DNA from 4 places in the Dysgonomonas sp. UBA7630 genome. Region 3 is predicted to be linked to each of the others. Evidence: riboswitches for the same ligand, from Rfam matches in the RefSeq annotation. Region 3 holds a riboswitch; each other region holds the start of a gene.

Region 1 (9,783 bases), on a different contig from region 3:
TACACTGCGGATAGGTATTTCTATTATCTGATAATCAGCAGGTATGCCCTCTTTGTTGCTCCCTTTATTGACCAGAGCATATTTGTAATGCATATCGCTCTCCCCGGATGGATCGGTTATATCAACTAATTTATAGTTTTCGGAACTAGTCACTTTGAAGCCTTTGGCATATTTAATATTCATAGAACCTGCAGTGTTTCGATCTCCGATAGTTTTTGCATTCTTATTTTGATTACAGCCCGAAAATGCAATAACCAGAGTAAATAAGATAAAAAGTAGTTTTTTCATCCAGATTATTCTTTTGTAATTATTAATAGTGAGAAATAAGGAAATTTACGATCTATTATTTCAGGTATATCCTGCGTATAGAATTCTTTTTCTTTAATTCCTACATTCTCAAAATAATGTATTTCCACTTTATCTATTGAAGACATAGCCTGCTTTATAGCCTGTTCCGATTGAGAAGGTTTCATTATCACGATAGAGTTTCCTGTTGCTATTCTTGTCGTTAAATCATTGGATGATATTATCCCGGGAATGATATGCAATTCTTCTTCTTGTTTGGCTATATGGATATTGGCAAGGGCTGCACAGGCAATAAACGCCGGGATGCCGGCGATACGTTCTGTAGGAATATTTTTTGATATAAGATTATCTGATATATAATGAGTTGAAGAGTAAAATCCTGCATCTCCTTCTGCTACTACAACTATTTTTAATCTTTTCACATAATGCTTTTCTATAAGCTCAGCAACTTCCTTATAGCAGAGTATTGCATGCGATCGATCTTTACTCATAGGTACATCAAAAAGAGAAATAACGGAATCATTAATATTCAGTTCCAATAAAATATCACGGCTACGAGATGACATATTTCCGACTGGTGAAACAGTCGAGGGGCAGAGGATAATATCTGCTTGTTGCAAAGCGTTTAAGGCTTTTAGGCTTATAAGTTCGGCATCACCTGGCCCAAGAGATACAAATGTAACGAAATCAGACATATTTATTTTAAATTATTATAGTTACAATATGCTTAATTCAACAAAAGGTAAGCAACTGAATACCTGTAGTAGTTACAATAAATATGTTTAGAGATACGGATTTTGTATGTTCGTATATTCCGCAGCATACCAATACTGCCTTCAAAAATATGTAATGCCTCATATCTTATTTTATTATTGTAAAAAACTAATAAAATAAAACAACGAGTTTCCTGAAAATTAATAAAATAGCAATGAATACAAGATGTATTGCACAACCACTTCTATCCCTGGAAGCTTGGTGTTTATTTGTCAGATCTGGCAGGTCTTCTGGCTATCCTCCGGTTAAAAGCCTTCCCATTTCTTTCGAAACAGTGGCATGGAATTTTCAACCGATTTTATGAGAAATTACAGCTGCAGGTACAGCCCCGGATTCACACCGGGTTCCCTTTTATTACAACTTCACGATTTTGAAATTGCAATACCGAATCTGAGTGCAAAGGTATTAATATTTTTTATTTTGAAGCCCAAATTTCAACTTCAATTTTAAGCTCTGGTAAACCTAATGCCTTCACATAAGCAATAGTCATAGATGGGTATATTGTACCAAATAGATTTTCCCATCTTGCGTCAAAAAAATCCCAAACAATTTCTTCTGTAGCCCAGATATTGACTTTTATAACATCGTCTGAAGTTAAATTCTGACTTTCCAGAATTTGTTCAATATTCCTAAATGTATTGTATACCTGTTCATTCATACTATCAGGAATAACTCCATAATTATCAGCTCCAATCTGTCCGGAGAAAGTGTATAGAGTTGAATTTTTAGGAATTATAGTCACATGTGAATATTTTCCAATAGGCTTTGATATATTCTCGGGATTTAATCTGACGATTCTTTTGATTTTATCACTATTCATTTCAATTTTTCTTTAAATAAACAATTCAAATACCAAAGCGGTATTTCTTTTGTAATGCAAAAGTATAGGTCGTGTATTATTTGAAATTGGATAAAACCGACAACTCTCAGAAAAAGAAATACAATAGTTCTCGTAAATTGGATTGTAGAAAGAACACATCGCTAGCAAATTCTAGATAAGCCATTGAGGAAAGTTAGCTAAATACTCTTTTGAGTTTAGTATGAAATTTCTAGGATTAGTTCCTGTAAATTCTTTAAATTCCCTGTTATAGTGCGATTGATCAAAATAATCATATTGATAAGCAAGTTCTGTAAAGTTTTCAAAATTTATTTGACGCAAAGAATTTAAACCCTCTTGAAAACGCATAATCCGTGAAAATATCTTTGGTGATAATCCAACAGACTGTTTTATAATTCTTTCTAATGTTCGCTCCGACAAATTCATTTCCAATTGGACTTCTTTAAGAGTTTTTCCATTTTGTAATAATGTGGAAGCATGCACCAACTTCTTATGATTATTTTTGACTCTTTCTATTTGCTTAAGGAAGAAAGAAGAGATTAGGCTTATTTTTTCTTCTAAAGAAATTGCGTTAAGAAGTTGCTCAAGAATAGCATCTCTCACAATGTCTTCAAGTGAAATATTTTGATGATTTAACTCAAAAGCATCTAATCCAAAAATTGTTTTTAAAGCCGTTGGTTGCAAATATACGCCAATAACGCTAAAGTATCCACTAACTGTATGCTCTGTATATTTAGAATATTGCCCATATAAATACAATTGAGGCAACGCTTGTCCCTTTCTATCAAAAAACAAGTTTGGTTCTTGTTGGAATATTAATGCCGGTAGTCCATCCGGGATAATCTTAAAACATTTATCACTAGAATTATTCTTAAAGTCCTCCAATATCCAAAAATATTGGATGTAATCTTGCAGAGCCTTTATTGGAATAATTTTTTTATAAAACATTTATCTTTATATATGTAAAATAGATAATCTAAAATATGAGAGAATGTTGCACAATACATATCAATCCTAAGTAAGCGCTATTTTATATTACAAAGATAAATCTTTTAAAATGAATTAATCTTACTAATTTTTAGAATTCAAATGTTACTCCAATGGTAGGGATTATAGATGCACTCGAACGTTTCAAGTTTTTCATCTCGTAACGTTGCTCTTCTATTGGTGCTTGCGGATTTATGATATTTCCCGTACTTACAATAACATCTTGTCTTTTGAATGAACTGCGTGTTACATTCTGTAAATCGAGGTAAAGGCCAAGCATATACTTATTCAGATAAAAAGTTCTATCTACTCTCAAGTCTAGCTGAGTATATGAAGGGTTACGCAACGTATTGTATTGAGTATAGTCGAGATAAGGTTTTCCCGAAGCATTCCAAGCCAAAACCAGCGAGGATTTGTCTTGATCGTAAGGAGTAAAAGGTGCTCCACCTATCGATTTTATCTTTGCTCCTACACTCCAATTAGAATTAAAATAATAAGTTCCTGTAAGATTAAATATATAGCCATTATCCCATGCCGAAGGAAGGTACTTGCCTTCTTTTTTTGCAAATTGACTTTTGAATAAAGTGAATGAAGATAAAACATTTACTTTACGTGCTACCACCCACCTAGCTAACAATTCTACTCCGTAGCTTTTACCTTTTGCATCCGATACAAGTAGTTCGTTGCCTATAGCTCCGTAGTCGTCACCCTTACTCATCAAAGGAATGCCGTCTTGCACAGATAAAGGCATATTGTTGTAATATTTATAAAAACCTTCCAGAGATATTTCGAAATTCTTTATCGACTGATAATTGAAGCCTGCCGACACCTGATCAACACGCATATAATCCAACCCCTTGTTTACAAACATACCATTGTTATCTTTCAATCCCATTGCTGTAAGAGGTGGAAGCTGGAAGTAACGTCCGATATTAGCGTTGGCATTCAAGTTAGCTATAAGCCTATATGATAAAGATAGACGGGGCGAAATCTGATTGAACATTTGCTTGGTATTATGTGAATAAGATGCAGCATCTAACCTTATTCCAAAAGATGATTTGAATCTCTCATTTGTTGAAACATAATCTATATTTGAGAATAAACCCCATTTGAAAAAGTTTAGTTCTGTATCATATTGGAGAGACGTTTCTTTATCGTTATTAAAAAATACCTGAAAACTATTATTGCTATATTGCACGTAATCTATATTTAGTCCTGTATTAATTTTCCATTGACCAAGCGGCGTAAGGTTTTCGAATCTAAGTTTCGATTCTTGTTCCAACGATTTATATTTTAACCTTAGCATATCAGGGTCGTTATTCAAATTGTCCTGATATTTCGTGTTACGGTTATTCAGATAACTATGGCTGAGAGCAAGAGTCTGTCTATTACGTTTGTTGTAATGTTTATAAACTGCACCCAAGGTAAAAGTTTCCTGCTTTATTGTTGGCAAATAGCCTAGTATGTATTCGGCATCTTCTGTAGTAGCTTTATTATTTAGCTTCATATCATCTATTGCACCAACACCTATAAATGTAAGCTCGTTAGTGGGTGACAATTGAGTTTTTATCTTGAACAGGGCATCATTGTATGTCGGCAAGAAAGGGAGCCCTATGAGATCGAAAAGAAGTTGCAGATAAGATCGCCTTATGGATACTGTATATGTTGTCTTTTTACTTAAAGGTCCATTGGCTGTCGCAGACGCTTCCGATGCGCCTAAAGTTGCTTTGAAAGATTGCTTTTCCGGATTTCCATCAGCTAATTTGAAGCTTACGACAGAGCTTAATGCATCGCTACTGTACGAAGGAAAAGCTGCTGTATAGAAGTTTACTTCCTTGATCAAATCTGCACTTATGATACTTACAGGCCCTCCAGAAGCTCCTTGTGTACTAAAATGATTAATGTTAGGTATTTCTATACCATCCAGAAAGAAACTATTTTCGGAAGGTCCACCGCCTCTTACAATTAAATCGTTTCGGTAACCTCCTGGTGAGAAAGCTACACCCGGATAAGATTGTACAATGCGGGATATATCGCGGTTAGCTCCAGGGCTTTTTTCTATTTCCTGTGTACTTATAACATGTAATCCAACCGGGCTTTCAATTGAACGCCTGAAAGGCATAGGATAAACATTAACATCGGCTAACTCATTTTTATTTTCTTCTAATTCAACGATTATTTGTAAATCTTTTACAGTTAATAAATACTCAGGGGTTTGTTCAGCTTTATACCCAACAAATGATACTAGAAGGGTATAAGGTCCGGGTAATAGATTTTCAATAGAAAAACGCCCTTCTTCATCTGTTTGTGTACCAATAGTCGTACCCTTTACTATTATACTGGCATAAGGAATAGGGCTTCTGTCTCCTTTGTCTATGACTGTTCCCTTTAATGAATGCTTCTGCTGAGAGAATACACTAATACTAAAAAGTGATATAAATACAAATAATATCGTTTTCATAAATATTTAATAAGCGAATTAATTAAAACTCACAAATTCAACATTTAGATAAAGAAATTAGTTCACAATTTATATAACTATGAGAATCTTTTACTACATGTATTCTCTTTGCAAATTAATATAAGTATAATCGGAGATAGCACTATTTCTGTTTTACGGAACGACTTAATGTCAGATACCCTAACACTCCGCCTATGATAGAAGCTGCAAAAATACCAATTTTTGCTTGTACCATATATTCAGGATGAGTGAATGCGAGTGATGTGATAAATAATGACATGGTAAAACCGATAGATGCGAGTAGGCTTATACCTAGTAGGTTATGCACATTCATTCCTTCCGGAAAAGGAGCAACCTTTAATTTAATAAGTAAAAGCGTAAAACCTACGACTCCCAACACTTTTCCTAATAACAGACCTAGTGCCACACCTAAAGCTATATTTGTGCTGAATAGCTGCTCTATATCAATGTTTAGGGAAACTCCCGCATTCGCTAAAGCAAATATCGGAATTATAACGAAAGTCACTAAAGGATGCATTCTGTGCTCTAAGCGTTGCAACGGAGGAATTGCTTTATTCGTGTCTATTTTTATTTCTTCCAGTAAATGCAACTGATCATTTGTAAGTGTCGGAATTTCACTTTTAGGATCGACTTCTATAAATTTATTCAGATATTTCTTTATTCGTTCAACAAATAGATTTTCTTTTATTTTGACATCTGCAGGAATCATGAAAGCTGCAATAACAGAAGCTATTGTAGCGTGAACACCCGATAGCAAGAATGATGTCCATACCCCAAGAATTCCCAATATAGCATAAAACAAAATACTTCTGACTCCCATTTTATTGCCAACAAACATGATAAACGCAAATCCGAAACCTGTGGCAAGGCTTATAAAAGAGATATCGGAGGTATAAAAAAATGCAATAACCAAAACAGCTCCCAAATCATCAACAATGGCGAGAGCCGTAAGAAAGACTTTCAATGATATAGGTATTTTGCTCCCCAACAGATACAAAATCCCCAGAGCAAAAGCAATATCAGTAGCCATCGGAATGCCCCAGCCATGATGAACTTCTCCTGATGGATTAAGACTTATATAAATGAGCGCGGGAACAAGCATGCCTCCTATTGCAGCTCCGATTGGTAAAAGAGCTTTACGAGGATTGGACAGCTCCCCTCCTACTATTTCCCGTTTAAGTTCTAGCCCAACAACAAAGAAAAATACGGCCATCAGGCCATCGTTGATCCAATGATGGATACTATATTCAAAAAAAGGGATGCCATTAAATACAAATCCTAATTTATGTTCTAAAAAATGAAAATAATCTTCCGACCAAGAAGAATTAGCAAGAATCATTGCAATTATAACACTTAGCCCAAGAACGATCCCTCCCGCCTTTTCTTGTAATATAAACCTTTGAATGGGCTGAACAACCTTGTCTATGGGTTCTTTTTTTTCTTCTGTCATCGATATAGTTTTTTATGAGAATGTTTTATCTACAATAAAATGTACCTTAGTTGTAAACTTAAGTAAAAGTCAAAAATAAAAATATTTTTCTACTTCATATATTTTTTAACATTTATCGACATTTAAGATCTTTAATGTTTACAACCCCTTTTTCTAAATGAATTTATGGTCTCTGATAAGACTAACCAATAGACACAAAGTCGTGATTTATAATATAAATCACGACTTTGTTAGTTATATAATCTAATTACAAGTTAATCGTTCCCTTTTATGAATTTGGCTACTTCTCGAACTTCGACACTACCGCCAATTTTGAAAATAGGATTAGCTTTGGCAATCTCTACTGCTTCATCAATTGTTTCTGCATTTATGACTACATATCCTGTTACAATCTCTGTACCTTCTGAATGAGCACTATTTACAATATTTCCATTCGAATGAATTGTTTTTGCTCCTGAGGGGGATAAGGTATTTCCTTTATCGGATACTTTATTTTGCTTCATTAGACTACTGAACCATTCCATTCTTTCTTTCACTTGTTCTGGAGATGGTTTTATCTCCGAATCTTTATTTAATCTGAATATCAATAGAAAATCTTTCATATCATACATTTTATTAATATTTAAAACAAATACAAATATAAAGATGTCAATAAGAAATATATCAGCACTTTTAGGCCTGTTTTCGGTACTTTTTAAGAAAAGTACTAGGAGAAAGTCCTGTTTTTTTCTTAAAAATTCGGGCAAAATACGAAGAATCTTCAAATCCAATCTGATAAGTGATTTCACTTATATTGCAGTCGGAGTATATCAATAGCCGTTTAGCTTCAGTTATCTTAAGATTAAGTAGATATTGCTTGGATGAGATACCAAGAATCTTTTTACATGTTTCATTCAATTTCTCTTCTCGTACATTTAGTTTATTTGCATAATGGGAGATTGTATATAATTTCGAATAATCGGATAGAATTAACTCTTTAAATTGCTCTATTAGTGTATTACTTTGGTATGTTTTTACCTGCTTCCTTTTGGCTATCCTATATAATAAGCGAGAATAGTATAAGAGCCCAGCTTTTATATTTTCTTCTGATGCATCATCTTTATAAAGTAGTTCTTTTTTTATATCCTCAAGAATAGATAAGTGAAGCGATACATCAACATTGTCGATATCAATATAAGGGGAGCTATAGCTCAAATTCATATCTAAACCGGCTAATTGGTCTATAAAAATAATATATCCCTGTACATTATCATAGAAGCTCCAATTATGAATCTGCTTAGGAGCAACGTAAAATACTCTCTGTGGTCTTATTGTGTATTCTTCAGAATCAATCACATAAAATCCGCTTCCATGAGTAAACCAAACAAAAGAAAAAAAAGAGTGGCTATGGGGCCATTCGATCTCTACATTTTCTCCTGATTCGAAATGCCTTATAAAAAATGATTTTGATAAGGCATTATCAGGAAGAGCATCTGCCATAGCGTATTCTTTTATCATACGTGATTGTTTATACAGGAATATTCTCTGTTTATTTAATACTATATGAATTATAAGAGTCTAATTATAGACTGCCTATAGCAGCAAATTTACACAATTATTGCAATTTTCTTTTATTAAATACTTCTATTCTTTTCTTAGTCTTTTATCCCTTCTATAAGCAAAATAAAATACTTGAGGTAATACTGTAAAAGAAAGAATCATGCATATAATTATTCCACCTACAATCATTATAGCTAACGGGCGTTGAATCTCAGAACCCATATCGGTAGATAAAGCTGCCGGAAGTAGCCCCATCGACCCCATTAGGGCAATCATCAGAACCGGTCGTACACGTTGAGATACGGCTTCATTGATTGCTGTGCGGAGGTTATGCGTTTGTTGTACTTTTTTCTTCATGAGTGTTACCAACAAGATGCTATCTATAGAAACGATACCGAACAAGATAATGAATCCAATTCCTGCCGATATACCAAAGACTGTACCTGTTAACCATAAAGATACAAAACCGCCGATAAATGCAAATGGCATAGCACTTACGGCTATCAGCGTATCTTTTACTGTCATGAAGTTCATATATAATAGAAATATGATCATCAAAAGTGCAGCCGGAATAATAAATATCAAACGTTTTGTGGCGCGTTGTTGGCTTTCAAATTCGCCTGCCCATACCATTTTATTTTCAGACTTAAGCTTTATATTTTGTCCAACAGCTTTTTGAGCTTCGTCTATAGTTGATCCCAAATCCCTGTCTCGTATACTAAAACCAACTCCTACATAACGGCTGCTACCTTCACGGTAGATAAATGCAGGTCCGGTAATAAAATCAATACTAGCTATTTCTTTCAACGGGACTTGTTTGCCATCCATTGTTGGGATAAGAATATTCCCTATTTTATCTTCATTGTCTCTAAACTCTTTTTGAAAACGCACCATCACATCAAATGTACGTTCGTTCTCATAGAAAGATGTCGCAGCCTTACCTCCTATCGCCATTTCAACAACCGTTTGTACATCTTTCATAGATACAGCATAACGTGCCATATGCGATTCTTCTAACTTTATGCGGAGTTCGGGCAGCCCAATACTATGAAATACATTAACATCTTCTATCCCCCGTATGTTTTTGATGGTAGCCGCTGTCTGATCAGCTAAACCCTCAAGTTGATGTAGGTCTGAACCGAATATTTTTATAACCAGAGAACTTTTTACACCGGCAACATATTCTTCTACATTATCCTGTATCGGTTGACTGAATGCTAATACAACTCCCGGATAGATGTTTAAAGAGTCTTGCATTTGTGCTATCAGATCATCTTTACTTATTTTGTGTTTCCACTCTTTTTCAGGTTTCAGTTCTGTATGAAATTCTATATTAAAAAATCCGGTAGCATCAGTTCCATCATTAGGACGTCCCGTTTGTGTTAAAATAAAATCCACTTCTTCAAA
Region 2 (6,590 bases), on a different contig from region 3:
AGCATCGTATACGCTATATGTTATAATCTGATTCCAATTGGCATCGTATTGAGAATATATAATGTATATATTATCGTTACATATTGTCATCCATGTAGCATTTCCTACCTGAGTTACTTCTTGTGTATCTGCATCTATTCGTTGCAATGTATTTGGTACATCATTATAATTTCCATTTGATATTACATAGATATCCCCTTGACTATCTACAACCATTTTATCAGGATTTATAACAACATCCAGCTTCTTAAGCTCTGTAAAAGTCGCTACATCTACAACCGAAACTGTTTTATCATAACCAATAGCTGTATTATAGTCTAACCCTCCTGAATTTGCAACATATAATTTTCCTTTGGATGCTCGTACATATTCAGGGTTACGGCCAACTTTTACCTCAGCTTCAATTTTTAAAGTATTCGGATTTATTTTAGCCAAATACCCATCAAAATATGTGACATATACTTTACCATCATAAGCTGTAAGATTTCTCGGCTGTTGCTTTTTTCCTTCTTTAGTAGATTCTATAGTACTTAATATTTTACCCGTTTTGTCCAAAACATAAATAACAGCAGATCCTGATACTGCTATATAAGTTCTATCTCCGTAAGTTATTATATCTTGTCCAGTATCTCCCAGTCCTTTACTATTTATTGATTCGAAGACATTGTAAGTAACCTTTCCTGTTTCATAGTCGTAATAAGCAATATTTGCGTTATTACTTCCGCTTTTTCCACTATTTAATATATATGATCCTGTTCCTACCAAAGGTGGTTCAACAACAGGTGGCTCAACAATAGGTGGTTCAACAACAGGATAGCCTTCGTCATCACTACATGATGCGAATCCTAAAACTAATGCTACAAAGAGAAATGCGTAAAAAATTTTATTTATTTTCATATGAATAAATATTTAAAAATTATAATTAGCTGATATTGTAAAAGATCGTCCCGGCATAGGATAATATTGTACAATTTGATAATTCTTGTTTGTCAGATTAATTAAATTGAGTTGGAGGCGTAAGCTATTATTATTTAATATAAAAGACTTATTTAGTGAAATACTATGATCTGTATATGATTCTATCTCATTTTTTGGTATATTCTGATCAAGAGCGTAACGTTTGCCTGATATAATTACAGTATAGGCAAAATTTAACCAAGGGTTTTCTAAACTTACCGATGCCGAACCATAATGACGCGGTGTGTAAGGGATTTGATCTTTATAGTTTTTACTATTTTTATCTGTTACATCTATAACTCTCTGATAACTATAATTACCTGTGATATTTAATGATATTTGAGATGTTAACAATGCATGGAGACGCGTATTCAGATCCACCCCAGTCATATCTACCTTTCCATAATTGCGCATCTTAAAAATATTCATTGTAGGAAAAGGCACAATTTTATCATCTACTTTATTTCTGTAACCATCTAAAGATACACTCATAAAGTCAATGGTCTCAGATATTTTTTTTGTCCAAGTCAATCCTATATTGTATTGTGTAGCATATTCCGGTTTTAGATTTATATTGCCCATGCGTATGTAATACATATCATCAAAAGTTGGCACTCTGAATATCTTTTTATAAGATGCACGAAGTCTTAAATTGGCTTCTTCGAAAGGTAAGTATGATACACTTATAGATGGCGTTATCTTTTTCTTATCTTCAGGTGACTCTCCCGTTTGAAGACTTTCATCAACATAAGTAGCCAAAAGGCTTCCGGTTACGGTTAGATATTTATTAGTAAATTGAGCAGCCAAAGCTGTGAGTGATGAAATTCTCTTCGGCTTGTCTACATCTTCAAAATTACTGTTCAATCTATTCTGAAATATATCTTCAAATAAACTTATAGATAGATATTTAAGAGGTTTGCATATCATACCTGCTGATGCATAGTATTCATACTGAGTGATGCGGTCTTCTTGTTTGTTTTCTGCTGTATTATTGGTTATTGACAGATATTTATAATGGTTGCGGCTAAATTTTAATTGTCCTTTTATACTTATTTTATCATTAACTTTATTTTTGTAATATAGCTGGGAGAACAAATCCTTGTTCCAGACTCTTTCTTCATTGTCGTCTCTGTAGAAAATTACAGAACCCGGCAAACCTCTCTCCGAATCATAATAATTTACCTTAAATTTCAGCTCGCCAGCTTTACCCATACTCCCATAAAGGTTTAATTCTGTACGCCAGATATTGACATCCGAATTTCTACGCTTACGTTCTTCTGTCTGGTCGGCATTCTTAAATGTAAATTTATATCTTCCGTCTGCTCTTTCCCATCCTGTATTTAACGAAAGAGAGAATTTCTTATTCAGTCGGTGTGCATAATAGACAGTAGGATTGAAAAGCCCATAAGAACCAGCTTTAACTTGTATATTTCCATTATATGATTTATTCTTAAAGGCAGGGTTTGATGTTATTACCTCTAATAAGCCGGCTGATGCATATGATCGTGCAGATTGGAATATATCGTCAGATTGACCAATGGAGAGACTTATCATGGAAACATTTTCCAACGAAAAACGGCTGATATCAATCTGTCCGGATTGAACATTACTCATCGTAACACCATCATAACTAACTGCAGTATGTTGTGCCCCCATCCCCCTTATTGAGACAGTCTTCATACCTCCAATACCTCCATAATCTTTTACTGTAACTCCCGAAAAACGACGTACAGCATCAGACACGGACAGTATTCCTATTCGTTCAATCTCTGTATTATCAATCACTTGAAGTGGAGTTGTAGATCGTGAGACAGAAGGTTTGATCTGTGCAGAAATTTCTATCTCTGACAGTTTCTTTGCATTGAGACTATCATTAATCTGAGCCTGTACATGCATACAGCCTACTACAAATAAAAATATAAGGGAGAATAAAAAAGTCCTCATCTTCACAAATTATTCAATAAAATGCTTTCGATAAGAACAAAGAAAAGACTATATAATCTTAACACTGTTTCTTAAGCTCTATTCCTCGAAAGCTGTCCGAACTATTACTTTGCAGGTCTTCTGACTTACTCCAACTTGTACAGCCTTCCCATTTTGAATAACAGTGGCTATGTTGCACAAGCTTTACAGAGCTTACAGCAGCGGGTCTGTTCAGGATTTTCACCTGATTCCCTTTTAATTCGTTAACAAACGAAACAAAGTGCTGCAAAGGTAAGGATAAATTATATTGAAAGACAAAATATAAATGTTAATTCCACTAGCATGCTTCATGCGAAAGATATTATCCTGTGTTTTATGCCTCTATGCATTAAAATTCTCCAACCTTAAGCAGCCATGATTTAAATTAATATTTGTAAATCGACATCTAATGTTGTGTTTATCTTAAAAGAAAAACGCTTACCTTTGTTTCATATTCATATATAAATGAAATGAGGAATACAACCAGAGATAAAGTATTGCAGGAAATAAAAGTTGATCAACCGGCTCAATTGCTAGATTTCCTTGTCCAAAAAGAAGTACGTAAAAGCCGCAACGCAGTGAAATCGCTTCTTGCACATAAACAAATCAAAGTAAACGGAAAGCTTATCACCCAATTCGATTTCGAACTGAAGGCAAAAGATAAGGTCTCTGTTATGAAATACGATCAGTCTCGAAAAGAAAAGAGATTGAAGGGATTAAAGATTGTATTTGAAGACGACGACTTACTCGTCATCGAAAAAGAAGCAGGATTTCTATCTGTAGCTACAGATAAGGAAAAGTCACGCACTGTATATAACTCTCTGAATGAATACGTAAAGAAAAAAGATAAAAAAGCACGTGTTTATGTTCTGCATCGCCTCGACAGAGAAGTTTCGGGACTTATGATCTTTGCGAAAGACATGGAGCTCCAGGATATTTTCCAGAAAAACTGGGACAACCTTGTACCTAAGTATTCATACATGGCAATTGTAGAAGGACGTCCGAACCCTAAAAATGGAACTGTAACATCGTGGCTTACCGAGAACAAGAACTTTGTAATGATGTCATCTCTTATCGATAACGGAGGACTGAAATCTGTTACTCATTACAAGACACAAAAATCGAAAGGTGGCTATTCATTATTGGATTTTGACCTTGAAACACGACGCAAAAATCAAGTAAGAGTACACATGCAACAGATCGGACATCCGATTGTTGGCGATAAGAAATATGGTGCTTCAAATAATCCGATCAAAAGAATTGCCCTTCATGCCGGGGGACTAATTTTGAAACATCCAAGAACAGGGGAATTGCTTGAATTTAAAGCCGGCATCCCTAAAGCAATGCAAATACTAATATCCGAAACACAAAAAGAAAGAAAGGATAAGCCCGAAAAAGAGGAATCAATTTAATACATTTTAGGTATGAATGAAGATATTAAGCAGATAGGTCAGCGTCTGAAAGGCCTCCGTGAGGCTTTGGATATGACGACCGAAGAGTTCGCTTCATCATGTGGTATCGATCCTGTGGTATACCTCGAATATGAAGAAGGGAGAAAAGATTTGACTATCAGTACACTGAAAAACATTGCTTCGAAACATAATATAGATGTTTCTGTACTGATGTTTGCCGACGAACCTCGCATGAGCAGCTATTTTTTGACGCGCAAGGGAAAAGGTTTAGCTGTGAAGCGTGTTTCAGATTACAGCTATCAGACGCTAGCCGGTGGATTTAACAATCGAAAGGCTGATGTGTTTGAAGTCACAGTAGAACCCAAGCAAGATAGTGTAAGGATACATCATAGCACACATACCGGGCAAGAGTTTAACCTTATCCTTGAAGGACGGATGCTTTTACAAATAAATGGGAAAGATTTGATATTGGAAGAAGGTGATAGTATCTACTTCGATTCAAGCCTACCCCATGGAATGAAAGCTTTGGACGGAAAGCGAGTGAAGTTTATTGCTGTTGTGCTGTAAGCTGGTATTTTCATTTACTAAAAGATTAATCACCATTATATAATGTTGGAAAAATTTGTAAAACAAATTCATTTTACTTCAACTGAAGATTTTGCAAAGCATTATCACGTTGAGATTCCTGATAATTTTAATTTTGGATATGATGTAGTTGATGAATGGGCACGAATAAACCCTACCAAAAGAGCTATTTGTTGGGGAAATGACCAGGGAGAACACATCGATTTCACATTTGCAGACATCAAAGAACAGAGCGACCGTACAGCTGCTTATTTTCAGTCGTTAGGCATAGGACATGGAGATATGGTAATGCTTATCATGAAACGACGCTACGAATTTTGGTTTGCTGTTATAGCTCTGCACAAGATAGGCGCTGTTGCGATTCCGGCGACTCATCTATTAACAAAAAAAGACATCGTTTATCGCAATAATGCGGCAAGTATAAAAGCAATCCTGAGTGTAAATGACGAAACTGTCATAAGTCACATAAATGAAGCAATGGCGGAGTCGCCAACAGTGAAGTGCCTTATTGCATGCGGGGAAAATATACCTTCGGGATGGAACGATTTCCATAAAGGAATAAAAGAAGCGAAGCCTTTTGTACGTCCCGATCATGTAAATACCAATGATGATATTTCTCTGCTGTATTTTACTTCAGGTACAACAGGAGAACCGAAAATGGTAATTCACAATTTTGCTTACCCTTTAGGGCATATTGTAACAGCTAAATATTGGCACAACCTGCACGAAAACAGCCTGCATCTTACAGTTGCCGATACGGGATGGGCAAAAGCCGTCTGGGGAAAACTATACGGACAGTGGATAGCCGGTGCGGCTGTAATGGTATTTGATCATGAAAAATTTACACCTCAATTGGTATTACACCTTATAGAGAAACATAAAATCACTTCTTTTTGCGCACCTCCGACAGTATTCCGCTTTATGATTCGCGAAGACCTGTCTCACTACGACTTATCTTCGTTGGAGTACGCCACTACAGCAGGTGAAGCTCTCAATCCATCTGTTTTCGAGGCATTCTATAAAGGTACAGGAATAAAGATGATGGAGGCTTTCGGGCAAACTGAAACCACGCCGACTATTGTTACTTTCCCATGGATGGAACCAAAACCCGGAGCAATGGGTGTACCCAATCCGGCGTATGATATGGACTTAATAGCAGCAGACGGTCGCTCGGTAGAAGATGGCGAAGTAGGTGAAGTTGTTATTAAGACCGACAAATGGAAACCACTAGGTCTATTTATGGGTTATTATCGTGACGAGGCACTAACAAAACAGGTGTATCATGATAATGTATACCATACGGGAGACATGGCTTGGCGCGACGAAGATGGCTATTATTGGTTTGTAGGACGCATAGACGATGTTATTAAAAGTTCGGGATACCGTATCGGACCTTTTGAAGTAGAAAGTGCTTTGATGACACATCCTGCTGTTGTAGAGTGTGCTATCACCGGAGTACCGGACGAAATACGCGGACAGGTAGTAAAAGCGACCATTGTATTAGCTATGGACTATAAGAACAAAGCCAATGACCACCTGAAGCGTGAGATACAAGACCACGTAAAAAAGGTTACAGCTCCGTACAAATATCCTCGTATTATCGAGTTTGTTGAAGAACTACCTAAAACGATTAGTGGAAAGATCAAACGAGCGGAAATAAGAAAACAGGAAGAA
Region 3 (6,241 bases):
AAAATATCTACTCGTTGTACATTTTTATATCCAGAAACCTGTTTTGCCCAGTCATTCAGGTCTTTTTCATCGTCGGTGAAGCCCGGAACGAACACATATCTTAGCCAAACAGGTTTCTCAATTTCAGTGAGATACTGCATGAAGCGAAGTGTTGGCTCTAGTGGTTTTGCTGTGAGGTTTTTATATTTATCAGGATTGATATGTTTAATATCTAGCAGTACAAGATCTGTGTACTCTAAAACTTCCTTTACCTTATCATTTAATATATATCCTGATGTGTCTATAGCTGTATGTAAACCTTCATTCTTGCACATCTTAAATAGTTCGATAATAAACTGAGGTTGTAGCAGGGGTTCTCCTCCCGAAATGGTTATACCCCCATTGCGTATGAAGTTTTTTACCTTCTTTACTTCTTCGAAAGCCTCTTCCGGAATCAGTTCGTACTCCTTATCGTTCATATTCCATGTGTCTGGGTTATGGCAATAGAGGCAACGAAGAGGGCAGCCCTGCATAAAAAATACAAACCTTATACCCGGGCCGTCTTTAGTTCCAAAAGACTCGAAAGAATGAATTAAACCTTTCATAATTGATTTTCTTCCTAATAAGAGAAGATATTGCCCCAAAATTTAAAACACTTTTGGGGCAACCATATATGTATTAATGGGGTATCAGAATGATGTAGTAATCGTTCTGTTTATCACATCTAATTGCTGCTCTTTTGTAAGTTTTACGAAATTAACAGCATAACCTGATACACGTATTGTCAACTGAGGATATTTTTCAGGATGTTCCATCGCATCGATAAGCAGATTCCTGTCAAATACATTAACGTTGAGATGGTGACCTGTTTGTAAGAAGTAACCATCAAGAAGTCCGCTGAGGTTTTGAGCTTCTTCTTTTCTGTTTTTACCCAATGTGTTTGGCGTAATAGCGAAAGTATATGATATGCCGTCATTTGCATGAGCAAACGGAAGCTTCGCTACAGATGAAAGTGATGCTACAGCTCCTCTGGTATCACGCCCATGCATAGGGTTGGCTCCCGGAGCAAAAGGTGTTCCTCCACGTCGTCCGTCAGGGGTGTTTCCTGTTTTCTTTCCGTAAACAACGTTTGAAGTGATGGTTAACACTGATTGTGTAGGTATAGCATCTTTATACATCTTACGTTTACGGATTTTGCTCATGAACTTTTCTACTATTTCCACAGCAAACCTGTCGGTCTTGTCGTCGTTGTTTCCAAACGGAACGTAATCTTTTTCTATAATATAGTCGACTGCGTCACCTTCTTCATTTCTTACGATGCGTACTTTTCCATACTTGATAGCAGCAAAAGAGTCAGCGATAATGGATAACCCCGAAACCCCGAATGCTTGTGTCCGAACGATATCAACATCATGCAAAGCCATTTCTAAAGCTTCGTATGAATATTTATCGTGCATATAATGGATGATATTTAATGCTTTTACGTAAGTTTCGGCAACCCAATCCAAGGTGCGGTCAAATTTTTCCCAAACTTCTTCAAAGTCAAGATACTCTCCTGATACCTTTTCTACCCAGTGTTTTGGTAATACTTGCGCTTTAGTTATTTCGTCTTTACCTCCATTTATCGTATATAGCAATGCTTTAGGCAAGTTCGCTCTTGCACCGAAGAATTGCATCTGATGTCCTATTCGCATCGGTGATACACAACATGCTATGCCGTAATCATCGCCTAGTTGAGGGCGCATCAGGTCGTCATTCTCGTACTGAAGTGATGAAGTATCGATAGAAACCTTGGCGCAATAATGCTTCCAGCTTTCGGGTAAACGGTCGCTCCATAATATTGTTAGATTAGGTTCGGGTGCAGGCCCTAGGTTGTATAGTGTATGAAGCATACGGTAGCTATTTTTCGTAACCATCGACTTTCCGTTGTTTGTCATACCTCCGATCGATTCGGTTACCCATACCGGATCTCCCGAAAATAGTTCATTGTATTCATTAGTGCGAAGGAAACGGACAATACGTAGCTTCATCACAAAATGATCGATAAGCTCTTGTGCGTCTATTTCGGTTATTAAGCCTGCCTGCAAATCTCTTTCAATATAGATATCGAGGAAAGTGGTTACACGTCCGAGGCTCATTGCTGCACCGTTTTGGTCTTTGATAGCTCCCAGGTATCCAAAGTATGTCCATTGGATAGCTTCTTGGGCTGTATTCGCCGGTTGAGAAATGTCAAACCCGTACGAAGCAGCCATACGTTTCAAGGCTAGTAATGCTTCTATTTGCGAACTTAGCTCTTCCCGAAGACGAATCAGATCGTCTGTCATTACAATTGGGTCACATTCTTGGAAACGTTTTTCTCGTTCCGATATTAATCGATCTACACCGTAAAGAGCTACTCTGCGATAATCGCCGATAATACGTCCACGTCCGTAAGCATCGGGTAGGCCGGTTAACAATCCGTTACTTCTGGCTCTGCGGATGCTGTCGGTATAAGCTGCGAATACTCCTTCGTTGTGTGTGCGTCTGTATTTTGAGAATATTTCTTCTGTTCCTTTGTCGAGTTTATAACCATATTCGGCCAAACTCTGTTTCACCATACGGAGACCTCCGTTAGGGAATATTGCTCTTTTTAGCGGTTTGTCTGTTTGAACTCCTACAATTTTTTCCAGCTCTTGGTCTATATATCCGGGTCCATAAGCATCAATTTGAGAAGGTATTCGAGTCTCGGCATCATATATGCCTTTCTCTTTTTCTTCAATAAACATTGTGCTTAACTTTTCCCAAAGCTTGATTGTTGCCTCAGTAGGGTTTTGTAGAAAAGATTCGTCCCCTGTGTATTCTTTATAGTTTTGGAGTATAAAATCATTTACATTGATTTCCTCTTGCCACCGTGTGCCTTTAAAGTTTTTATATGCTTCCATTTAGTTATAAAATAAATTTCTAAGTACTCAATTTTCAGAGCTTACGTGGAATAGAATAAGAAATAAATACAGACGTATTTAAATAAATGTAACAGAATAAAAATAAAATAGAGGAGGCTTTTCCCTTTATGAAAAAGGTCCCATCCTAAATCTTCAGCTTTATTCCTCGAAAGCTTCAAACTATATGGTCTTGGCAGGTCTTCTGACTTACTTTATCTTTGAGCATCCTTCCCATTCAGTGTAAGAACAGTGGATAGAGTATTGTTCAAAGTCTTTGGAGGAGCTTACAGCAGCGGGTCTGTCCAGGATTTTCACCTGATTCCCTTTTCATCATTTTCTATGGATATAGTAAATGACACCAAAACCTGTGACAAAGTTATATGTTTTTAAGCATAAAAATAAACATTTAATGTGAAAATGCTTATTGATTGAGACTCTTCTCTTTTTGTTTTCTTTTATATCTTTTTGTATAGGAAAAAATAAAAAAGATGTGCTATTTATTATTTTTTCCTATACCTTTGCCTCCCGAAAGTTCTTTATCATTATTCTTCAACCGCTAAGGTGCCTCAGATATTGAGGAGAATAGGGAATCAGGTGAAAGTCCTGAGCTGTCGCGCAACTGTAGTCACCGCGAAAGTTTCTATTTAAAATCCACTGTTTCGTGCAGAGATGGGAAGGAAAATAGAAATGGTGAAAGCCAGGATACCTGCCTTAAATCGGATTGACAATGCTTCGCGATAAAAGTGTTATGTCTAATAATTTCATTCATCCCTCTTGTCGGAGGAGATGTTATTATCCAGGTGTGTTCTTATTGCAGCATTGAGAAGTTCAAAAGAGCTTTTTACATTTATGTTTAATCGTAAAAAGTTTAGAAAGAAATGCGCGCAAACGTTCTTGATTATTCGCATGTTGATGATCGATGTGCAGATGTAGAAGACACAGACACACGTTCAGACAAAGAGTTGTCGTTGAAGGAATTTGTAGACATCATATTGGAGGTCAGTACCCTCTTGCTTGAATCGGGAGCCCACTGTGAAAGAATTAATAGGAATGTACAACGTATAGCACAGAAGACAAACTATAAAGTAGAAATGCTGATATCATTTACTGCTGTATCGGTATCAGTAACCAATATGGATAATGAGGAAAACATAGTAACAGCCAATAAAAAGATAATACATCATGGGGTACACTTTGGAATACTCACCAATACCAGTTTGCTGACATGGGAACTTGCCGAAGATCGGATTTCTTTGCAGGAGTTGCACCAGCGTATAAAAAGATTGAAAGATACCTCTCGTTATTCTGTTTGGCTTGTTCGTCTGTTTATTGGAATAGCTTGCGGATCGTTATGTCTGCTTGCCGGGGGGAATTTAATAGATGGGGCTTTTGCTTTTGTAGCCTCATTCGTGGGGCTTGCGGTGCGTCAGGAGATGATTAAAAGAAAGTTTAACCTGATGGTTATTGTAATCTGTTCAGCGTTTGTGACAACAACCATATCAGGATTGAATATCTTGTCGGGATTTGGTTATTTGCCTCAAACATCTATTGCTACTTCTGTATTATTCCTTATTCCGGGAGTTCCTCTGATAAATAGTATAATCGATTTGCTTGAAGGGTATATCCCTACAGGTATTGCCCGTGGAGCATTCGGTGGATTTATTCTCTTATGTATCGCTGTAGGTATGTTTATTAGTATGACAATAATAGGAATAAATAACTTTTGATTATGCTAATAGATATATTGAAAGACGCTCTTCTTAGTTTTTTTGTTGCTATAGGTTTTGCACTATTGTTCGAAACGCCAAAGAAGGGATTGTTGGTTGCCGGTTTGCTGGGAGGGCTGGGGCATGCTATTCGCTTTACGTTGTTGTATTTTGGTTTTGGCTTGATCTCCGCTACGTTGAGTGGGACTGTTGTGATAGGGCTTTTGGGTATCTATTGTGCTCATAAAATACATACTCCTCCGGTTGTATTTACATTGCCGGCTTGTATAACGATGATACCGGGTTTGTATGCCTACAAGACGATGCTGGGATGTATAAGAATATACGAAGAGGGAACGACGGGTGCAAAAACAGCATTCTTATTACACGACACGGTTTACAATTTTATATTGACATCTTCTTTACTCTTTTGTCTGGCAATCGGTATATGTATTGCCGCATTATTGTTTCGGAAAAAGAGTGTAAAGAAAATAAAGAAGATAAAAGATTTAGGGATAAAAATATTTTGATACTAATATATTAACTAATTAATAACAAAGATGCTGCAAGAATTTACATTAAACAGGGGTCGTGCTATCATCAATTTCTCTTTGAAGTATTGTGATAACAGGCAGAAAATTTTAAGTAGTTACGCGTTTCATCGGGTGGTTGAATCCTTTATTTTCAGAATAAAGAAAGATAACCAGATTATTTACGATTATTTTATTAAAGATTTCAAAACTGATGAAGAGCTCACCTTGTCTTTGATAGAGGTTATGAAGCTTTTGACTGTATGTGAAATAGATGAGCTTTTGGTAGTAAATAATAAATTTGCTCCATTCTTTAAGGATAAAGGCTTGTTTATAGAACTTATAGAAATGCTCTATAACTATTGGAGAAGGCTGGAAAGGGTTACTGTTGTTCATAACAATCGCATGGGTGATGGTCTTCAAAATGTGCGCTTTGTGCAAGCAAACCAACTTCTTAATGAGTTGATTCTATCTATCTACAGACGTACAGAAGAAACTGTAATGGGATACAGTCATAGCGTATACCGTCAGACTATCGCAGGGGCGAATGCGGGCTTGATGCTTAACGATATGCAATGGAATTGCCCGATAGAGTATAAGGGGCTTGCATCTATACCATTTATAGGAACAGTAGTTATTAATCCTCCTTATATTTCATATACAAAGAAGAATACAAGAGATGGTATTTTTCAGGAACATCAAACAAATCCTTTGGCTAATTTGATTCTGAATGAGGATGAGTGGTTTCTGTATCCTGCAAAAGTTGGTAACTTATTAGCTTTTGTCTATTTCCATAAAGATTTTATGTGTCATGGTTTAGGTCTTGCTAACTTGTTTGAGTTGGCTAAAGGCAATGATTATGTAGGAAAGAAACCTGATTTGATTTACGTATTTGGATACCCTGACGGCTATGAAGAAAAACGTACTTTCTATCATAAGGATAAGAAGAATGATATATTGATTGGTTATGCTAATTATTGCGATGATATCGACTATTTTGGCTATATGAAGAAGATGCTTCTTACGCTGCATAATATCAAGCAAATGGAAAGAGGCAATCTGCCTATTCATGGGGCTATGGTAAATATTGCTCTGAAGAATGGTA
Region 4 (9,783 bases), on a different contig from region 3:
CAAATTATAGAGTAGATCCTATATTTAAGTGATACTCGTTCTTTGTTAAATCAAAAAGAAGGAAGTGATAATATATTTGTGGTAATCTTGGAACAAATAAAACATGCTTATCTATATGAGAAAGTATTATTTTATAATTATAATATGTATATTTTTTTTGTACCGTTCCTAAATAATTGGGGGTAATTAATCTTGACAGATTATTACAGTCAAGGAATAACCAAGCATATTGATTTCGCTCGATAACTTTCAGTTCATATCTTCAGTATTAACTCAATATTATAATCAGGTTGGTTGTAAAGTTGGAGGCAGCAGACTAATATAAAAAGACAAAGATTTATCCGACTATAAACAAGGTTTTAAATGACACGTTGAAATATCCTAAAGTGTCTAGCTTCGCAGAATATAATAAGTTAAATCTATAGTATACATTTTTTAAACAATCGATTTTGCCTAATATTTTTTATGTATCGCAATATTTTTCTTTGAACGTTATTTAGCCTAAACTCGATAGAGAAAAACTATTTTGATCATATAATTCATAATAATTATATTTTCATAGGATTAAATAATTGTTATACTCTATCAGAAAAAATAGTCGAAAATAATTACATTTTATGTTCATACAAACTAAAAAGCTGAAACAACCCTCAAAAAGCTAAGAGTGGAACAAAAGCTCTCCTTGTTTTAATAATCTTTATAATAAGTTTTCTTTTTTAAATATTTAAACATACCTTTGTTTTCGATTTTGGTGTCATAATTCCAATAACTTACGGAAAAGTGATGAAAAGGGAATCAGGTGTAAATCCTGAACAGACCCGCTGCTGTAAGCTCTACTAAAATCTTTGAACAATACTCAAGCCACTGTTCAACAATGAATGGGAAGGACGATTCAAAGATGGAGTAAGTCAGAAGACCTGCCAAGATTATTATAATTTAAGGCTTTCGGGAAATAAAGCTGAAGAAGATGAAAAGCAGAATTCTGACCATCATTATTATGGTTGCTCTTTTTAATTTAATCGTTTATATTTTCCTGTTAAGTTATTTGATAATCCTTTAATCAGGTGGCTTAGATGTTGTCATTATGTGGGTTTAACCGAGTTGGGTTAATGTTTTCTTTTATATACTGTTGTTCCATAACGGGCTTCGCGCAAAGTAAACTAGATAGTATACAACATCTAAATGAGATAGTAGTCTCGGCTCGTAAAACTAGAGTAGATGTTATCCCTGTACAAGTACTATCGGGAGAATTATTACAAAATTTAAGTGCCCATTCTGTAGCTGATGCTTTGCGTTATTTTTCGGGTGTACAATTGAAAGACTATGGTGGTATTGGTGGTCTTAAGACTGTAAATGTACGTAGTATGGGTAGCCAGCATGTAGGTGTATTCTATGATGGGATTGAAATAGCGAATCCTCAGAATGGAGTTGTAGACCTTGGACGATATTCACTTGATAATATTCAAGCTATCTCTTTACATAACGGACAAAAAAGTTCCATTTTTCAGCCGGCAAAAGATTACAGTTCTGCAAGTTCTATCTACATAGAAGCTAAAACTCCTCAGTTTGGATGCAACAAAAAATATAATCTGAAATTTACTTTCAAAACAGGAGCATTCGGACTGATTAATCCTTCTTTGTATTGGGAACAAAAGCTATCTGAGAAATTAAATTCATCGTTTAATATTGATTACACTAACTCGACAGGTAAATATAAGTTTCGATACAAAGTTCAAAATACTGTTGACAATAGAGGGGGATACGATACTACCGCTGTTCGAAAGAATGGAGACATTCAGATATTTAGAATTGAGCAAGCCTTCTTCGGAAAGTTAAAAGGAGGTGATTGGAAAAGTCGTATTTATTTCTATACTTCAGAACGGGGATACCCTGGAGCGATTGTGAAAGAAGAACCCGGAAGATTTAAGCACGAAGATAGACAAAAGGATCGGAATTTCTTTGTTCAATCAGCTTTGAATAAGAGATTTTCAGACGTTTATGCAACAAAGATATCAGGGAAATATGCGTACGATTATTTGTATTATGAATCTGATACTTTAATTCAAAAGTTGAAAAATAAATATATGCTCCATGATGTTTATATTTCTTCAGCCAATCTATTTAATATCCTCCCTTCGTGGACAGCTAACATTTCTGCCGACTTTCAGTGGAATAAAATGAATGCCAATTTGGTGGAATTTATCTATCCGCAACGTTATTCTACTTGGGTAGCTGTAGCGACTTCTCTCGATCTGGATAGAGTAAAAATACAGGGTAGTTTACTCGGTACTTTTGTTCATGAATCTACCAAAGAAGATAAAAAAGACATTCAACGTGATTGGAATAAAATCACACCCTCCTTGATGGCCTCATGGCAACCATGGAGTAGAGAGGACCTGTTTTTAAGAGTCTTTTATAAAAATATATTTCGAATGCCGACCTTCACCGAGATGCATATGGCATATATGGGGACATTGTCTTCTTACCTCAAACCCGAATTTACCAAACAATATAATTTAGGGTTCGTATATTCAAAAAATATAAATTCATCATTTTTTCTAGAAGGACAAGTCGATGCCTATTACAACGAAGTTACAGACAAATTATTAGCTATCCCGGGCGGTGTAAATTTTCGTTGGACAATGAAAAATATTGGTCTTGTAAAGATAAAAGGAGTAGATATTGCTTTAACATCTACTAACAAGATAGGAAAAGATCTAACTTTAGATACTCGGATAAATTATACTTACCAAAAGGCACAGGACTATACTCCAATGGTAGTAGAGAGTGATACCATTACCTATAAAGGACAAATAGCATATATTCCGATCCACAGTGCATCGGCCATATTAGGCGTCAATTATAAATCATGGAATTTATCATACAGTTTTATTTATACAGCTACTAGGTATACAGGTAGTGCCAATATTCCCCGTAATAGACTTGAGCCTTGGTACACTCACGATATGGCTATCGGTAAGTCTTTTGTGTGGAGGAAAAATAAATACAAAGCTACCATGGAAATTAATAATCTATTTAATCAGGCTTACGATGTAGTCTTGAATTACCCTATGCCAGGAACAAATTTCAAATTTATACTCAATATAACTATTTAAGAAAATTATGAAAAGAAGATTATTCAAATTAGGATTTCTAATTCTAATTGTAGGATTAACACTTCTCTCTTCATGTAGAGGAGATGAAGAGGAACTGATTCCTCCCACAATAACACCGGTAGCTCCTGTTGATGAAACAACTGTTGTAGAAGGAGAAGAAGGTAATATAAAAGGATTTTATCTGTTGAATGAAGCCAATATGGGAAGTAATAAATCTTCCATTGATTACTTCGATCGTAAAACCGGTAAATATTGTCAAAATATTTATCCTTATCTGAATCCTAACATTGCCCATGAACTGGGAGATGTAGGTAACGATATCCAGATTTATGGGAATAAACTATATGCCGTAATCAATGTTTCAGGTTATGTGGAGGTGTTGGATGTAAATACCGCACGCCATATAGGTTCTCTCACTATACCCAACTGCCGTTACATCGTTTTCGACAAAGGTTATGCGTATATAAGTTCTTACAATGGACCTGTTAAGATAGAACCGGATACCCCACTAGGTTGTATCGTAAAGATAGACACTACCAACTTTAAGGAAGTTGGACGGGTTTCTGTAGGCTATCAACCCGAAGAAATGGTGATAAGAGATAATAAATTGTATGTCGCTAACTCGGGAGGTTACCGAGTTCCGAATTACGATAATACAGTGTCTGTTATTGATTTAGGTAAGTTCGAAGAAATAAAGAAGATAACAGTAGGGATTAATTTACATCGGTTGGAATTGGATAGTGATAATAATATCTATGTAAGCTCGCGAGGCGATTATAAATCTACGGCATCAAATACATATATCATCGGGAAAAACGATATGGTAAGCAAAACTTTAAACTTACCATGCTCTAATATGACCGCGATGGGCGATTCTATTTATATGTATAGTGTAGAATGGAGTCATATAACTCAAAAAAACACAATTACTTATGCTATTGTAAATACCAAAAGCCAAACAGTTGTATCTCGGAACTTCATTAAAGATGGAACTGAAAAGCAAATCGTAATACCGTATGGTTTAGCTATTCATCCCGAAACCAAAGACATATATGTGACTGACGCTAAAGATTATATTAGTCCGGGAACGTTGTTCTGCTTTGACAAAATGGGTAACCGAAAATGGTCTGTGGTTACAGGAGAGATTCCGGCTCATATTGTGTTTACAAAACATAGGTTGAAAAGTTTAATTTTAGATTAATAAAAAAGTAAATGATGAAAAATAAAATTTTATTTCTTTTTTTACTATTGAGTGGTTATTACCTCTCATCATGTTCTGGTGATGATGATATAGTTCAAAACGATATAACTATTACATTCTCACAAAATGAGTATAAAGTTAGAAAAGGGAAAACATTAGAGATTGTACCGCAAGTAACCAATGCAACCAATCCTATTTATTCGTGGAAATTGAATGGGAAAATTATTTCGAATGATTTACAGTTAAATTTCAGTGACTATAGCGTTGGCGAATATTTTATCATATTTAGGGTTGACGATGAAATTGGATATAAAGAGTCGCAGATTAAAGTTACTGTAGCAGATAAAATATCACCCGAAATAGAAATGGTCTCCAGCTATATTGCATATGTGGGGCAACCAATAGAGCTGAAAGCAACAGCCAACTATGCAGAAAACGCAGAATATGTATGGAGAAAAAATGGTGAAATAGTATCGGAAGAACAAGTGTACTCTTTTGTAGAAGAAAATTTAGGTTCATTTGCCTTGACTGTTAAAGTAACTACCGAAGAGGGTGTTGACATCAAAGCCCTAACAGTAGTCGTATTACCTGTACCCGAAGCTGAACTTTATTTCGATGATGGTCTATACCGAACCATAACCAATAAAAATAATCTACGCAAGATGACAGTCCCTCTTGACAGAACTTTGGTGTTAGCTCCTGTTATTTGCCATATAGATAAACCTGCCGGCTTTAAGTGGACTGTTGATGGAGTTGCACAAAGCTCGACTACCGAGTTTTTAAAATTTACACCTACCGAGAAGAAAGCTTATTTGATAGAAGTAACAGAAACAGGAACATCGGTAAAGGCGCAAGTAGAGGTTACTTGTACAGAGCCTGAAAGTACTTATTTCAGAGCAATACAGACAAACAGTAAAGCTGTTGCTACTAAAGCTTTCAATTACATTCCAGCTCCGGGACAGTTTATTGATTTCCAATCTCCATATCAAACAATAACTCAGGTGTTACAAAAATTCCAAACATCCGTAGATGCTAATTCTAATATGTTTCATATAGGGGCTTACGGAGGTTATTTTGTAGTAGGATTCGATCATAGTGTGAAAAATGTGGCAAATAAAGCTGACTTGAGCATCAATGGTAATTCTTTTGCAGGTTGGAGTGAACCGGGAGTAGTTTGGGTTATGCAAGATTCGAATGGCAACGGATTACCCGATGATACATGGTACGAACTGAAAGGCAGTGAGTATGGAAAGAAAGACAACATACAACGTTATGCTGTTACTTATTACAAACCTACAGAAAAAAGAACTGATGTAATGTGGACAGACAATTTTGGAAATACAGGTTCGGTAGATATTAATGGATATCACTCTCAAGACTATTTCTTCCCAATGTTTATAAAAGAAAGTGCTTATACCTTGACTGGTACACGTGTGCCACCGACATTCTATATTGCCGAAGGTACAGGTTATGAATCGTCCAGAGACTTAGGATGGGGGTATGTGGACAATCACAATACAGACCCAACGAGACCCATTGGGGAGTTTTGGATAGAAGATGCTATTCATGCTGATGGAAGTCCTGCTAACCTCACTCATATAGATTTTGTAAAAGTACATACGGCTTCTGTAGGTAAAGGCTCTTTAGTTGGTGAAGTATCAACTGAGCCGGGTAATCCTGTTGATCTGAATTTTAATAACTAAAAGACTAATTAGATAATGAAAAGAATATACCATTATATCTGTCTGCTGATATTGTCTGTCATTTTATTACCTGCTTGTAGTGACGACAACAAAGAATTTGAAGGAAAAGACAATTATATAACTTCTTTCTCTCTGAGACTAGAGAATGAAACAGAATTGAATGGATTAATTGAAGGTAATAAGATTACCATTAATGCTTCTTCCAGTCAGTCTCTAGAGCGAGCTAAGGCTACTGTAAAACTCAGTGAGAATGCTAAAATATTTCCTAATCCCGAGGAGATAACCAACTGGGAAGAAGATATAGTATTTGCTGTAACTTCTTACAATGGTACTCGTTCTCAGTATAAATATACTGTAAACAGAACTGAGCAGGAACAAGCCGGTACTATTATACTCGCTACTCAGGCCGATGTAGATGCTTTTGGACAGAAAGGCATTACTTCGATTGCCGGAAATCTGATTCTGGGGCAAATCTCAGGTAAAGATTCCATCAAATCATTAAGTCCGTTGGCTGGTCTTACACAGATAGGCTATTCTCTAATTGTTTATCCTACTGTCGATATGACTAATTTTGAAGGCTTAGAAAATCTGACTAAAGTAGGAGATCTTATTCAAATAGAATCTTCTCCAAGAGTGCAAAGCGTTTTATTCCCTGCTTTAGAAATGGCAGGAGGAGTAGCTTTGAAAAACGATTCATTAATAACCATTAGTTTTCCTAAGCTAAAGAATGTGTCTAAGTCTTTTGTTATTAACTCGGGGATGGGGCAGGTAATTCTTCCTAGTTTGGAAAGAGTGGGAGAAACATTCCGGTTAACAAATACTTTTTCCAATGTAAAAGCATTGATGCCTTCGGTTATATTACCGTATTTGAAAGAAGTAGGAAGCATCGAACTTTCTCGTCTGGAAAATGTAAAAAAAGTGGATTTTTCAGAATTGAAGACCATTGCTGATTTGAATCTTTACCCATTAGAAAAATTGATATATATAAATGCGCCTAAGTTGCAGATTATAACAGGTAAATTAACTACTTCAGCTACTAGTAAACTGAGCGAATTTAGCCTGCCGGAGTTGGAGGAGGTTAACGATATGATTGTAGAAGGAAAACAGATTACGACGGTTAATCTTCCTAAACTAAAGCGAGTAAAAGGAAAACTAAGTCTTAATTATGCCAAAATAAATGGACTGGCTAAAGGTTTTGAATCATTGGAAACGGTTGAAGGAGAACTTTATATGCTAGATCTAGCTATGAAAGACCTAATATTTCCTTCTTCGATAAAAAAGATTAATAGATTATCAATCTACAACTATCTTTCTGCACCTCTTACCAAAATAAACATCAAAGGTATGAATATAAAGGAATTGGCAGTAATGGCTTCGGCTGTTGATGGTGTTGAAATTATCGGAGATGATGTATTTAACGGAACATTAAGTATTCTGCCGGATAATGCTAAATCTTACACTCTTAAATTCCCAAAGCTACAAGGATTTTCCGAAGTAGATTCTCTGAGCCTCGGATCTTATATTTCTAATATAGATGTATTAAATATAAAAGGAATAAAAAAAATAAAGAAAGGACTTACTATTCCTAATAATAATTTACAGGATTTTTCTATATCAGATCTGGAAGAAGTTGGAGGAAACTTCACCATAAATCACCTGAATAATATTGTAGACCCTTCTGTAATTCAGATTAACATATCGGATCTTAAAAATGTTGGAGGAAATTTTAACGTAACCATTGATTCAAGGTCTGTCCGAACATTGAATGTTCCTAAGTTAGAATCAGTAGGAAGAGACTTCACCATTGGCACAGGCTACATGTCTACTTCATCATGGAGTCCTAGCTGCCATCTGAGATATCTGCTATTTCCTAAATTAACTAGTATAGAAGGAAAGATGAGTCTGGTGCCATACAAGGATGATGCTAGTAAGGTAAACGAGGAGCTAACAGATTTGAATGGTTTCTCAGCATTGAAAAAAGTAAGTGGTATAGAAATTAAAGCTCAAGCAGCTTTAGTCTCATATGCTGGCTTGAAGAATACACTATCTGCACTTACTGCAGGACAATGGATTGTCGAGAGAAATGGCTACAATCCAACATACGACCAACTTAAATCTGGTGCTTGGACAAAACCATAAACTATAAGATGGAATATTTAAGTAAGTGTTCTTTAAACTTAGTTTTAGAATTATAAACAAAAAAACAATGAAAATAAATAATCTGATATTTATATTACTCCTATTCGCTTTGGTGACAGCCGGATGTAGCGACGACAGAGACTTCAATGGAGGTGATAATTATATAACATCTTTTCGGTTGGAAAAAGATGGAATCTCTTTCAATGGGTCAATATCGACTATAAACAATGAAATAGTTGTTACAGTTCCTGAAAATATATTGCTTAATAATGCTACTGTAAATATTACAATTAGTGAAAATGCAACAATTAGTCCCGATCCTTCTTCTATAAAAGATTGGACAGCTGAGCAAACATTCGTCGTTAAAGGATACAACGGAACAGAAAGAAGCTATAAGTATAAATTAGAGCGTGGTGTCGTTTCACGCAACGGCGATATAAAATTGCTTACTCAGGAAGATGTGAATGCTTTTGCAGACATGGGGCTGACAGAGATAAATGGTAATATAACTATCGGTGCTGCTAGTGGCTCAGACTCAATACATACATTGGCTCCATTCTCTAAATTAACAAGCATCAAGTTTGGATTAACGATCAATCCGACTTATGCAGGGAAGAATCTGGATGATTTGAAAAATCTAAAAAAACTTGGCTCTCTGAAAGTTGTAGAGTTGAATAATACTTTAGAGGAAATAAATTTACCTCAATTAGAATACATCGTTACGGGGATCAATATTGATTTGCCAAAAAGATTACAAAAAATACTATTACCTGAATTAAAGCATGTGGATAGAGGTATATATATCAGCAAGGCAGAGGTCTTGAAAATGCTTGATTTAGGAAAACTAGAAACTGTCATAGAAGATTTTACTTTAGATGGCGGATGGGGTACAAATGTATTGGATGAGTTTAAAATTGGATCATTGAAGAGTGTGGGTGGTTCTTTTAAGGTATCAAATTGGCAAGAACTAAAATCTTTATCTATGCCTAATTTGGAAAATATTTACAAATTAGAATTGAGTAGCTTAAAAAAAGTAGAAAAAATAGATTTATCATATTTAAAAACTATAAAATCAGACTTTCAGATATCTAATAACGACCTGCTTACCAATCTTAATGTGTCTTCTTTGGCTACTATCGGTGGCGACTTTAATCTCAACTATCTTCCGTCGATTCCATCTTTCGACGGATTTAAATCTCTATCCTCAGTAGATGGTAAATTTACCCTTTCGAATCTGGATAAATTGAAAGATACTAAAGGTTTTAAAAGTTTGAAATCAGTCGGAAAACAATTTGATATATCTTATATGGCTGCTGTAGAAGATAATCTAGATGGTTTTTCTTCTCTAAGCAGCGTGGGAGTAGGAGGAGTTTCTATTAACGATGTATCGTTTAAGACTTTCTCCGGATTTAATCTTAAAAATGTAGAGAGAATTGGTATTTATGCTCAGAATATAACCTCTATACGCGAGATTGATTTAACGAGGCTGAATATAGAAAAATCTATAATTCTGAATAATATAATGTCAGAATACACCTTAAAAGGAGCTAATGTCTTTGATGGAGAATTAAGCTTCGAAGGTTGTGCTCCGAAAGTAGTAGAGGGTTATAGCGAATTGGGGACT

Evidence for each region. Region 3 has a riboswitch for cobalamin ahead of pflB (formate C-acetyltransferase). Riboswitches for the same ligand answer to the same signal wherever they lie in the genome.
Region 1: linked by a shared signal. The riboswitch ahead of B3P17_RS02875 (precorrin-2 C(20)-methyltransferase) and the one ahead of pflB (formate C-acetyltransferase) in region 3 are both predicted to bind cobalamin.
Region 2: linked by a shared signal. The riboswitch ahead of B3P17_RS10310 (TonB-dependent receptor plug domain-containing protein) and the one ahead of pflB (formate C-acetyltransferase) in region 3 are both predicted to bind cobalamin.
Region 4: linked by a shared signal. The riboswitch ahead of B3P17_RS03920 (TonB-dependent receptor) and the one ahead of pflB (formate C-acetyltransferase) in region 3 are both predicted to bind cobalamin.

What each region holds. Positions count from the first base shown of each region.
Region 1 is NZ_DLIY01000006.1:74,500-84,282, reverse strand. Features, by position in the region: gene B3P17_RS02880 (ABC transporter substrate-binding protein) at 1-288, opposite strand, end outside; gene B3P17_RS02875 (precorrin-2 C(20)-methyltransferase) at 294-1,001, opposite strand; cobalamin riboswitch at 1,284-1,484, opposite strand; gene B3P17_RS02870 (RidA family protein) at 1,496-1,900, opposite strand; gene B3P17_RS02865 (helix-turn-helix domain-containing protein) at 2,072-2,866, opposite strand; gene B3P17_RS02860 (TonB-dependent receptor) at 2,997-5,366, opposite strand; gene nhaA (Na+/H+ antiporter NhaA) at 5,509-6,837, opposite strand; gene B3P17_RS02850 (YciI family protein) at 7,092-7,439, opposite strand; gene B3P17_RS02845 (helix-turn-helix domain-containing protein) at 7,510-8,334, opposite strand; gene B3P17_RS02840 (efflux RND transporter permease subunit) at 8,461-9,783, opposite strand, start outside.
Region 2 is NZ_DLIY01000023.1:94,417-101,006, forward strand. Features, by position in the region: gene B3P17_RS10305 (DUF5074 domain-containing protein) at 1-897, opposite strand, end outside; gene B3P17_RS10310 (TonB-dependent receptor plug domain-containing protein) at 910-2,901, opposite strand; cobalamin riboswitch at 2,995-3,176, opposite strand; gene B3P17_RS10315 (RluA family pseudouridine synthase) at 3,390-4,331, shown strand; gene B3P17_RS10320 (helix-turn-helix domain-containing protein) at 4,344-4,898, shown strand; gene B3P17_RS10325 (AMP-binding protein) at 4,941-6,590, shown strand, end outside.
Region 3 is NZ_DLIY01000001.1:78,928-85,168, forward strand. Features, by position in the region: gene pflA (pyruvate formate-lyase-activating protein) at 1-584, opposite strand, end outside; gene pflB (formate C-acetyltransferase) at 669-2,900, opposite strand; cobalamin riboswitch at 3,076-3,278, opposite strand; cobalamin riboswitch at 3,445-3,628, shown strand; gene B3P17_RS00335 (threonine/serine ThrE exporter family protein) at 3,779-4,627, shown strand; gene B3P17_RS00340 (threonine/serine exporter family protein) at 4,630-5,136, shown strand; partial or broken gene B3P17_RS15835 (phosphoenolpyruvate carboxykinase) at 5,167-6,241, shown strand, end outside.
Region 4 is NZ_DLIY01000011.1:112,193-121,975, forward strand. Features, by position in the region: cobalamin riboswitch at 733-939, shown strand; gene B3P17_RS03920 (TonB-dependent receptor) at 1,110-3,116, shown strand; gene B3P17_RS03925 (YncE family protein) at 3,124-4,317, shown strand; gene B3P17_RS03930 (PKD-like domain-containing protein) at 4,329-6,020, shown strand; gene B3P17_RS03935 (hypothetical protein) at 6,036-8,159, shown strand; gene B3P17_RS03940 (hypothetical protein) at 8,227-9,783, shown strand, end outside.